4 regions of the Herbaspirillum sp. WGmk3 genome follow, and region 4 is predicted to be linked to each of the others. Evidence: predicted binding sites of a transcription regulator. Region 4 holds the regulator's gene; each other region holds the start of a gene.
What was found. Region 4 encodes sigma-54, which starts transcription at its own class of promoters, with help from an activator protein. Its sites were predicted from a motif close to TGGCANGNAANCTGCTTT; they were not measured.
Positions count from the first base shown of each region.

Region 1: MKD49_RS13255 (outer envelope protein) is a predicted target of sigma-54. The motif match lies at 968-985, and genes of this name have one in related genera.
Region 2: MKD49_RS05705 (acetyl-CoA acetyltransferase) is a predicted target of sigma-54. The motif match lies at 1,356-1,373, and genes of this name have one in related genera.
Region 3: MKD49_RS20735 (ammonium transporter) is a predicted target of sigma-54. The motif match lies at 1,017-1,034, and genes of this name have one in related genera.

Region 1 covers NZ_JAKYWT010000003.1:284,427-286,617, reverse strand. The annotation lists gene MKD49_RS13260 (ABC transporter substrate-binding protein) at 1-456, opposite strand, end outside; gene MKD49_RS13255 (outer envelope protein) at 1,172-1,996, shown strand.
Region 2 covers NZ_JAKYWT010000001.1:1,309,528-1,311,718, reverse strand. The annotation lists gene MKD49_RS05705 (acetyl-CoA acetyltransferase) at 106-1,287, opposite strand; gene MKD49_RS05700 (TRAP transporter substrate-binding protein) at 2,042-2,191, shown strand, end outside.
Region 3 covers NZ_JAKYWT010000005.1:483,642-485,832, reverse strand. The annotation lists gene MKD49_RS20740 (alkaline phosphatase) at 1-729, opposite strand, end outside; gene MKD49_RS20735 (ammonium transporter) at 1,084-2,191, shown strand, end outside.
Region 4 covers NZ_JAKYWT010000008.1:18,962-21,152, forward strand. The annotation lists gene hpf (ribosome hibernation-promoting factor, HPF/YfiA family) at 1-61, opposite strand, end outside; gene MKD49_RS24230 (RNA polymerase factor sigma-54) at 214-1,704, opposite strand; gene lptB (LPS export ABC transporter ATP-binding protein) at 1,836-2,191, opposite strand, start outside.

The DNA of each region.
Region 1 (2,191 bases), on a different contig from region 4:
ATAAGCGCGGCGGCCGGCGTCGAATACCGGTGCGCCCAGCTTCTTGCCGGCCAGGTCCGCCGGCTTCTTGATGCCGGATTTCTTGAGCGAGAACACTGCGGCCGGCGTGTCGTTGTAGACCATCATCACGGCCACCGGCTTGCCCGGGGCATCGGGATTGTTGGCGGTGAATTCCATCAGGGCGGCCATGTCGGCAAAGCCCATGTCATAGGTGCCGGAGGCCACGCGGTTGACCGCATTGCCGGAGCCGTTGCCGGCGTCGATGGTGACATCCAGCTTTTCCTGTGCGAAGTAGCCCTTGGACTTGGCCACCAGGAACAGGGCGGCCGGTCCTTCGAAACGCCAGTCCAGCTGGAACTTGACCTTGGTTTCCTGTGCCAGCGCCAGCGAGGAGCTGGCGGCCAGTACCAGGCCGAGAACGGTGGTGCCGAGTTTGAAGAGCTTGCTGGAATGCACGGTGGACTTCCTTCCTTGTTCGTTTGAATGTCAGATCCCGGAGCTTCAATAGCATTTAATGTGCCAAGCCTCCTGCGGTTCGCGTCTGCTCCGCTTTGTCGGCCTTGACGGGCGTCACGCCGTCGGCAAGGGGTGGTGCCGATGATCGACAGCTGCTTTTCGTTTTGTCGACAATCAAAAAATTCATTTGCGACAATTTGGTGCTTGTCTGCACCTAAGTAGAAAAAAATGCACTAAAAAAAATTGGCTTACAGCGCTGTAAGGCAGACGGCATGCGCCTCCTGGGCATTTTTGTCGGATCGCACATCGTTGCCACGATTGTCGACAATGCGAGTCACCATGCAACCAAGTCCTGGAAGAGGGCTTGGGAAAGTGCCGGGACTCGGCTAGGATTGCGCCCCGGCGCGCGGGGCGCATCGCTCGATGCAGCGATGTGCGGCTCGCGTTGCGGGCAATCGATCAGGCACTTCGGAGGCAGGCGATCGCAGGCGCACAGGGCCAGCTTGGGGGCTGGCACGGGCTTTGCGTAAACGCTCCGGTCGGTGTGGGTGTCGGCCAGATGGTCAGCCATTTGCCAGACCTGATTTGACGAGGGCAAGCACACGAGGGGTGCGGATTCCATGCCGTGACGGGGAGAGTGCAGGGCGTCACGATATGCGAACCGGGCTCCGGTTCAATCGCCATTTTTTTAGACAAGCAACACAGGGAGAAACTTATGAAGAAGGGTATCAAGGGGAAGTACTGGATGATGGCAGCCGTGGTCGCGTCGGCGGCCGGCAGCATGTCGGCGCAGGCGGCTGACTGGTCGGACAATTCGATCGGCTACCGTTACGGCACGAAGTTTGCCGAGCCCTTCAATTCGCAGGACATCACCAAGAACATCATCAACTTCCAGCACGCCAGCGGTTACAAGTACGGCACCAACTTCCTGAACGTGGACCTGCTGATGTCGGACAGCAAGGATGACAATGCGCAGGAAGCCTACATCGTCTACCGCAATACCCTGGACATCGGCAAGATCAGCGGCAAGGACCTGTCCTTCGGCCCGGCACGCGGTGTCGGCCTGACGCTGGGCTTTGACTGGAACACCAAGAATGACAAGAGCTACGCTTCCAAGAAGCGCATGTGGGTGGTCGGTCCGACCCTGATGCTGGACGTGCCGGGCTTCCTGAACGTGAGCGTGCTGGCGCTGTTCGAGAGCAACCAGCCGATCGGTGTGTCGAGCCGTTACAGCTACGACACGCACCCGATGCTGAACCTGGCCTGGGGCATCCCGCTGGGTTCGACCGGGCTGGCATTCGAAGGCTACATGAACTACATCGCGTCCAAGGGCAAGAACGAGTTCGGTGGTCCGACTGCGCCCGAGCTGAACTTCGACGGCCAGATCATGTATGACCTCGGTACCACGATGGGCATGGGCAAGAACACCTTCCGCGTGGGTCTGGAGTATCAATACTGGCGCAACAAGTTCGGCAACCCGAGCAACGTGGCGGGTTCGCTGGCAAAGACCCCGATGGTGCGCGCCGAGTATCACTTCTAAGCGTCCGGTCGATCCGGCTGCTTGCAGCATCAAGGCGATGCCGGGTCTTCGGATCCGGCATTTTTATTGGGTGCTCGCCCCTGGGCGGGAATTGGCTACACTGTGGCTGGCCGGTGGCGCCCCGGGCGCTATGTTGTTTGCCATATGTTGGCTATAGGTTTTCAGGCATGAGGTATCGGCCGGGCTGATATCTAA
Region 2 (2,191 bases), on a different contig from region 4:
ATTCTGATGGAAATTGGCGTGCTGCCTTGTGTTTTTTGCACATCACTTCATGCGACGCGCCATTCTTCAACGACAGAATGGCGCGCCGGGGCTGCTACCGCATTTTTAGTTCACACGCTCCAGAATGCTCACATAGTTGGCCACCGCTGCGCCGCCCATGTTGAACACGCCGGCATAGCGCGCATTGGCGATCTGCATGTCGCCCGCATCATGGGATGCCTGCATGGCCGCCATCACGTGCATCGAGACACCGGTGGCACCGACCGGATGGCCCTTGGACTTCAGCCCGCCCGACGGATTGACCGGCAGCTTGCCATCCTTGGCGGTGATGCCTTCGGCAATCACGCGTGCGCCCTGGCCGTGCGGGGCCAGGCCCATGGCTTCGTATTCCAGCAGTTCGGCCACGGTGAAGCAGTCGTGCGTCTCGACCAGCGACAGATCATCGAGGCTCAGGCTGGCTGCGCCCAGCGCCTTCTTCCAGGCCAGCTCGGCCGCTTCGAAGCGGGTCGGATCGCGGCGCGACAGCGGCAGGAAATCATTGACGTGGACCGCCGCGCGGAACTGCACCGCGCGCGGCATGGACTTGGCCACATCGGCAGCGCTGATGACGAGGGCAGCTGCACCATCGGAAATGAGCGAGCAGTCGGTGCGCTTGAGCGGACCGGCCACATACGGATTCTTGTCGGAGACCGTGCGGCAGAAATCGAAACCGAAATCCTTGCGCATGTGCGCATAGGGATTGACCATGCCGTTCTTGTGATTCTTGGCCGCGATCATCGCCAGCGCATCGGACTGGTCGCCGAAGCGATCGAAGTAGCTCTGCGCGATCTTGCCAAAGACCCCGGCAAAGCCACCCGGAATGCCCGCTTCTTCCTTGGCGTAGCAGGCCTTGAGCAGCACCTCGCCCACTTGCGCGGTAGCCAGCTCGGTCATCTTCTCGAAGCCGATCACCAGCACGTGTTTCGATTCGCCGGCCTTGATCGCCTGCAGGCCCGAATGGATCGCCGCCGAACCGGTGGCGCAGGCATTCTCCAGGCGCGTGGCGGGTTTGAAGCGCAGCTGCGGCAGCGTGTTCAGGACCAGCGAAGAAGGGAAATCCTGATACAGGAAACCGGCATTGAAGGTGCCGAAGTGCACCGAGTCGATGTCTTCCGGTTGCAGTCCTGCGTGTTCGATGGCGGCCTTGGCGACCTGGCCGATCAGCACTTCCGGATCGATGCCGTCGAGCTTGCCGAACTGCGAATGGTTCCAGCCGGTGATGCAGGGTGAGGATGCAGAAACAGTCATGGGGTTGTCCTTGTGTCCGTAGTCACGGGGTCAATGGAGCGGGGTCGCTCCGTTACACACAGGGGCAATATGCAAAATCGGTGCCACGCGCAGGACCGCTCGCACCACCGCATGCAGCCGGTGTCGAAGGTCCCTTGCCTCGGCATCGCGCAGCCGGTGATGGCACATCGCGCCAGGTGCCGGCCTGCATCTTGCCCGTCTCCTGAGAGTGCCGGCGCAAAGCCGCGCCGGGTCTCGCTTTGTTGTTGATGTTGATGCGTGCTGATGTGTCCGGCAGGCCGCCCGCTCATTCCCGACATGCAGGAAAAATCCAACGGAACAGGGCAGTGCCCGCCGACCGCATGAAGATATCACGTACTTTACGTTAACGTAAATCATTGCGCTGCAGCAGCCAGCAGGCAGCACTATTGCCGGTGAGCAGCATGAACAGGTGTCGACGCCTGCGACAGTGCAGCGACACTTCTGCGACAGGTGTCGCAGTCACGCTGCGCGCAAATAAATGGCGGCGGCGATGATTGCGCGCTTGTACAGGCCCGCCCTTATCGCAGAGAATACAGGCGCAGTGCCGTTGAGGGAGAGGGGGAGCGCCATGCCGACAAGGGAAGACCGGAGGCTTGGCATCCAATTTGCTCTGTCGAGGCACAGGCAGTGTTGACCACCCGGAACAGGGAGCTGCACGCCCGATCCAGCACCCCTGGTAGCGCCGGATTCAGCGATTTTCAAAATTACAAACAGACAGACAGGAGACAAGCAGATGGAACAATCCACTGGCAAGATCACGCGCCGCCATTTTCTGAAGACGGCTTCGGTGGCCTCGGCTGCCGCCGCTACCGGCCTGGTACCGACCTCCGCGCATGCGGCCGAGTTCACCTTCAAGTACGCCAACAATCTGCCGGTGACACAC
Region 3 (2,191 bases), on a different contig from region 4:
GGCGAAGTTGCCGCGATAGTCGTCCAGGGTCTGCGCGACCTTGGATTTGGCTTCGGTCACCACGTTGCGCCACAGCGTTCCGTCCTCCAGCTTCACTTCGGCCTGGATGGGACCATCGGCATAGATCTGGTCGCCCGAGTGGATGAAGAAATCCGGACGGAAGCGGCGCATGCTTTCATATACGCGATAACCGCCCCACTGTTCGTTGATACCCCAGCCCTGGCCCGCTTCGTCGCCCGAGAAGGCGAAGGTGATGTCGCGCGCCTGGGCAGGCGTGGTGGCGGGCAGCATGAGGCTGCCGGTCAGCGGTTCGCTCAGTGCGGACTCATGCACCAGATCCTGGAAGCGCACGCGGTAGTAGACACGCTGGCCGCCAGGCAGCCCGCGCAGGTCGACGCGGGCAGTGTAGTCCTCGCGCGCCAGTGCGGTGGGACCGGCGATGCGCACCGGGTTGCTGAAATCCTCGCGGGTGGAATACTCGACCAGCATGCGCGCATTGCGGTCGGCGCGCGCCCAGATCATGGCGCTGTCGCGGGTGACATCGCCGCTCATGATGCCGCCGGGGAATTGCGGGCGCAGGCGCTCGGAGGTGACGATGGCGGGGGCGGCGGGCGTGGCGGCGAGTACGGCAGGGCTGGCGATCACTGCGGCGCTGCCGACTGCGGTGGCGGCCGTGTCGCGCAGGAAGCGGCGACGGCGATGATCGGCGGGCGAATTCTGGTCGGGCATGGCAACTCCTGTGAGGGTGGTAAAGCAAAGAGGGAGTTGCAATTTAGCAATCTAGTATGACCGTTCCATGAAAGGCGCGTGACCGAGCCTGACCGGAGTGGCCCAATCCGCAAAATGACGTGATTTACATGAAAATGACGAGGCTTTTCATGTCTGCACCAAAATGCGGCTGACTGGTTTCCCGCCCACCACAAACGCACAGTATTCATGCAAGGCTCAAGCTACCCTTGCACAGACGCACCAATAAAATCCTTTCAAATCAATCCTCTGCAAGATTCTCCCCAAAATGGAACGGAAATTGCTTTAGTCGTGGCTTTCTAGCATTTCCTTGCACACTTTTTGGGAGATTTTCTGGTGGACGATCACAAAAACGGCGCAGACGCCCTCTTCATTTTGCTGGGGGCGATCATGATCCTGGCCATGCATGCCGGCTTTGCCTTCCTGGAACTGGGGACGGTGCGCAAGAAGAACCAGGTCAATGCCTTGGTGAAAATTCTGGCCGACTTCGCGGTGTCGACCATCGTCTATTTCTTCATCGGCTATTACGTGGCTTACGGCGTGAGCTTCTTTGCCGGTGCCGAAACGCTGGCCGAGCGCAGCGGTTTCGAGCTGGTGAAATTCTTCTTTTTGCTGACCTTCGCGGCGGCCATCCCGGCGATCATCTCGGGCGGCATTGCCGAGCGTTCCAAATTCAATCCGCAGCTGATCGCCACGGCGGTGCTGGTGGGACTGGTCTATCCCTTCTTCGAAGGTATCGCGTGGAACCAGCACCTGGGCGTGCAAGCCTGGCTGGCGGCCACCTTCGGCGCGGAGTTCCATGACTTCGCCGGTTCCATCGTGGTCCACGCGGTGGGTGGCTGGATCGCGCTGCCTGCGGTCCTGCTGCTGGGCGCACGCCGTGGCCGCTACAGCAAGGAAGGCGCGGTGGCGGCGCATCCGCCGTCCAACATTCCTTTCCTGGCCCTGGGTGCGTGGATCCTGACGGTGGGCTGGTTCGGCTTCAACGTGATGAGCGCACAGACCTTGGACAAGATGAATGGGCTGGTCGCCATGAATTCGCTCATGGCCATGGCCGGCGGCACGCTGGTGGCGCTGCTGATGGGCCGCAACGATCCCGGCTTCGCCTACAACGGCCCGCTGGCCGGCCTGGTGGCGGTGTGCGCTGGCTCGGACCTGATGCATCCGCTGGGTGCACTGGTTACCGGCGGCATTGCGGGGGCGATTTTCGTGTGGATGTTCACCCGCACCCAGAACAAGTGGAAGATCGACGATGTGCTGGGCGTGTGGCCGCTGCATGGCTTGTGCGGACTGTGGGGCGGACTGGCGGCGGGCATCTTCGGCTTGCAGGCGCTGGGCGGACGCGGTGGCGTGTCGTTCATGTCGCAGCTCATCGGCAGCATCATGGGAATCGCCATTGCGGCAGCGGGCGGATGGATCGTCTATGGCTTGCTGAAGAAGGCGG
Region 4 (2,191 bases):
GCACGTATTCCCGGATGGCGGGGGTCAGTTCGAGGTGGTGTCCACTGATGGTCAGATTCATACAAGACTCCTATCGTGAAGTCACTGGAGGTTCGTGCAATCGATCCTGCTGCAGCTGTACCACGGGCACGGTCTTCGTGTCAGATGGCGCGGGCATCAGTCGGATGCTTGCCTGAACACAGCAACGGTACTGCAGAAAAACTGAGGAAAAACTCAGAGGGACTTGCGGAGATTGACCGGCGGAATCTTCAACACTTCGCGGTATTTGGCGACTGTGCGTCGCGCGACCACCATGCCTTGTTCTGCCAGCATATCCGCAATCTTGCTATCGGATAATGGGGTCTGCGGGTTCTCGGCTCCTATCAACTGTTTGATCAGCGCCCGTATCGCGGTGGAGGAAGCTTCACCTCCGGTTTCAGTCGCGACATGGCTACCGAAGAAGTATTTCAACTCAAACATTCCATGCGGAGTGAGCATGTATTTCTGAGTCGTCACGCGAGAGATGGTGCTCTCGTGTAGACCCAGTGTATCAGCAATTTCACGCAGCACAAGGGGGCGCATGGCCACTGCCCCATGTGAAAAGAAGTTTCTTTGACGTTCCACAATAGCCTGCGCGACGCGCAAAATTGTATCGAAACGTTGCCGCATGTTCTTGATGAGCCACTTGGCTTCCTGCAACTGCGACGACAGCGAACCTTCTCCCTTGGCTTGCTTCAATGCACTGGCATACATCGCATTGACGCGCAGCTTGGGCATGACCTCATGGTTGAGCATGACCTGCCAGCCGTTCTTTGTCTGCTTGACAATCACGTCCGGCACCACATAGTCCGAGGCATCACGCGCGAATTCCGCACCCGGATGCGGACGGCACTGGCGGATCACGGCCTGCGCTTCGCGCAGGTCTTCGTCATCGCAATCCAGGGCCTTCTTGATCTTGTTGAAATCGCGCTGGGCAAACAGCGGCAGGTAATCCTCCACGATCCTCAGCGCCAGCTTGCGCGTGACAAAGGGGATCTTGGGCAGGCGGCGGATCTGCAGGGCCAGGCATTCGCCGGCACTGCGCGCACCGACACCCGCCGGGTCCAGGCTCTGCAGCAGCTTGAGCGAAATCGACAGCTCTTCCATGTCGATGCCCAGCTCTTCGGGCAGGCGTGCGTGGATGTCTTCCAGCGGCTCTTCCAGATAGCCGCTCTCGTCCAGCGCATCGGTGAGCAGTTCCAGCAGCGCACGATCACGCAGGGTGCGTGCGGTCACGCGGATCTGTTCCAGCAGGTGTTCGCGCAGGGTCAGTTCGTGCGCTTCGAGTTGCGGACGGGCATCGTCATCGTCTGGCGACTTGCCGCTGCGCGCGACGTCGTCGAAGCTCCAGTCGGCATCCCCCGTGACACCGGCTTCCGGCGTGTTGTCCTGGTAGTCGAAGCTGGAATCGCCATCGCTGGCGGCCGGGGCCGCTTCGCCGCTGCCTTCGTGACTGGTTTCGGCAACGCCGCTGGAGGGCGAATTGGAGACCGCGCCATCGGCCAGCAGACGTACCGAATTGTCGAGCGCGTCGTCGAGGCGTTCCAGCAGGGGATTGTCGGAGAGGATCTGTTCCAGTTCCTGGTGCAGTTCCAGCGTCGACAGTTGCAACAGTCTGATCGACTGCTGCAGTTGCGGCGTCAATGCGAGGTGCTGCGAGGTACGTAACTGGAGCGACTGTTTCATCTGTCTTTCTGAAAGCGGCGTGGCCCGCTGGTTGCTCTGCCGGTCGTTGCGTATTGCGTATTGCTTGTTGCGTATTACGTGATGTGCACTCTGTATTTCTTCAAGCGTATCGGGCAAGCCGACTGCACCGCTTACATGCGGAAATGCTCGCCCAGATACACGCGGCGCACCGACTCGTTGGCGATGATCTCTTCCGGATTGCCGCTGGCCAGCACCGTGCCCTGGTTGATGATGTAGGCGCGATCACAGATGCCCAGCGTTTCGCGCACGTTGTGGTCGGTGATCAGCACGCCGATGCCGCGTTCCTTCAGGAAGCGCACGATGCGCTGGATCTCGATCACGGCAATCGGGTCGATACCGGCGAACGGTTCATCCAGCAGCACGAAGCGCGGATCGGTGGCCAGTGCGCGGGCGATCTCGACGCGCCGGCGTTCACCGCCCGAGAGCGACAGCGCCTGGCTTTCGCGCAGCTTCTCGATCTGCAGTT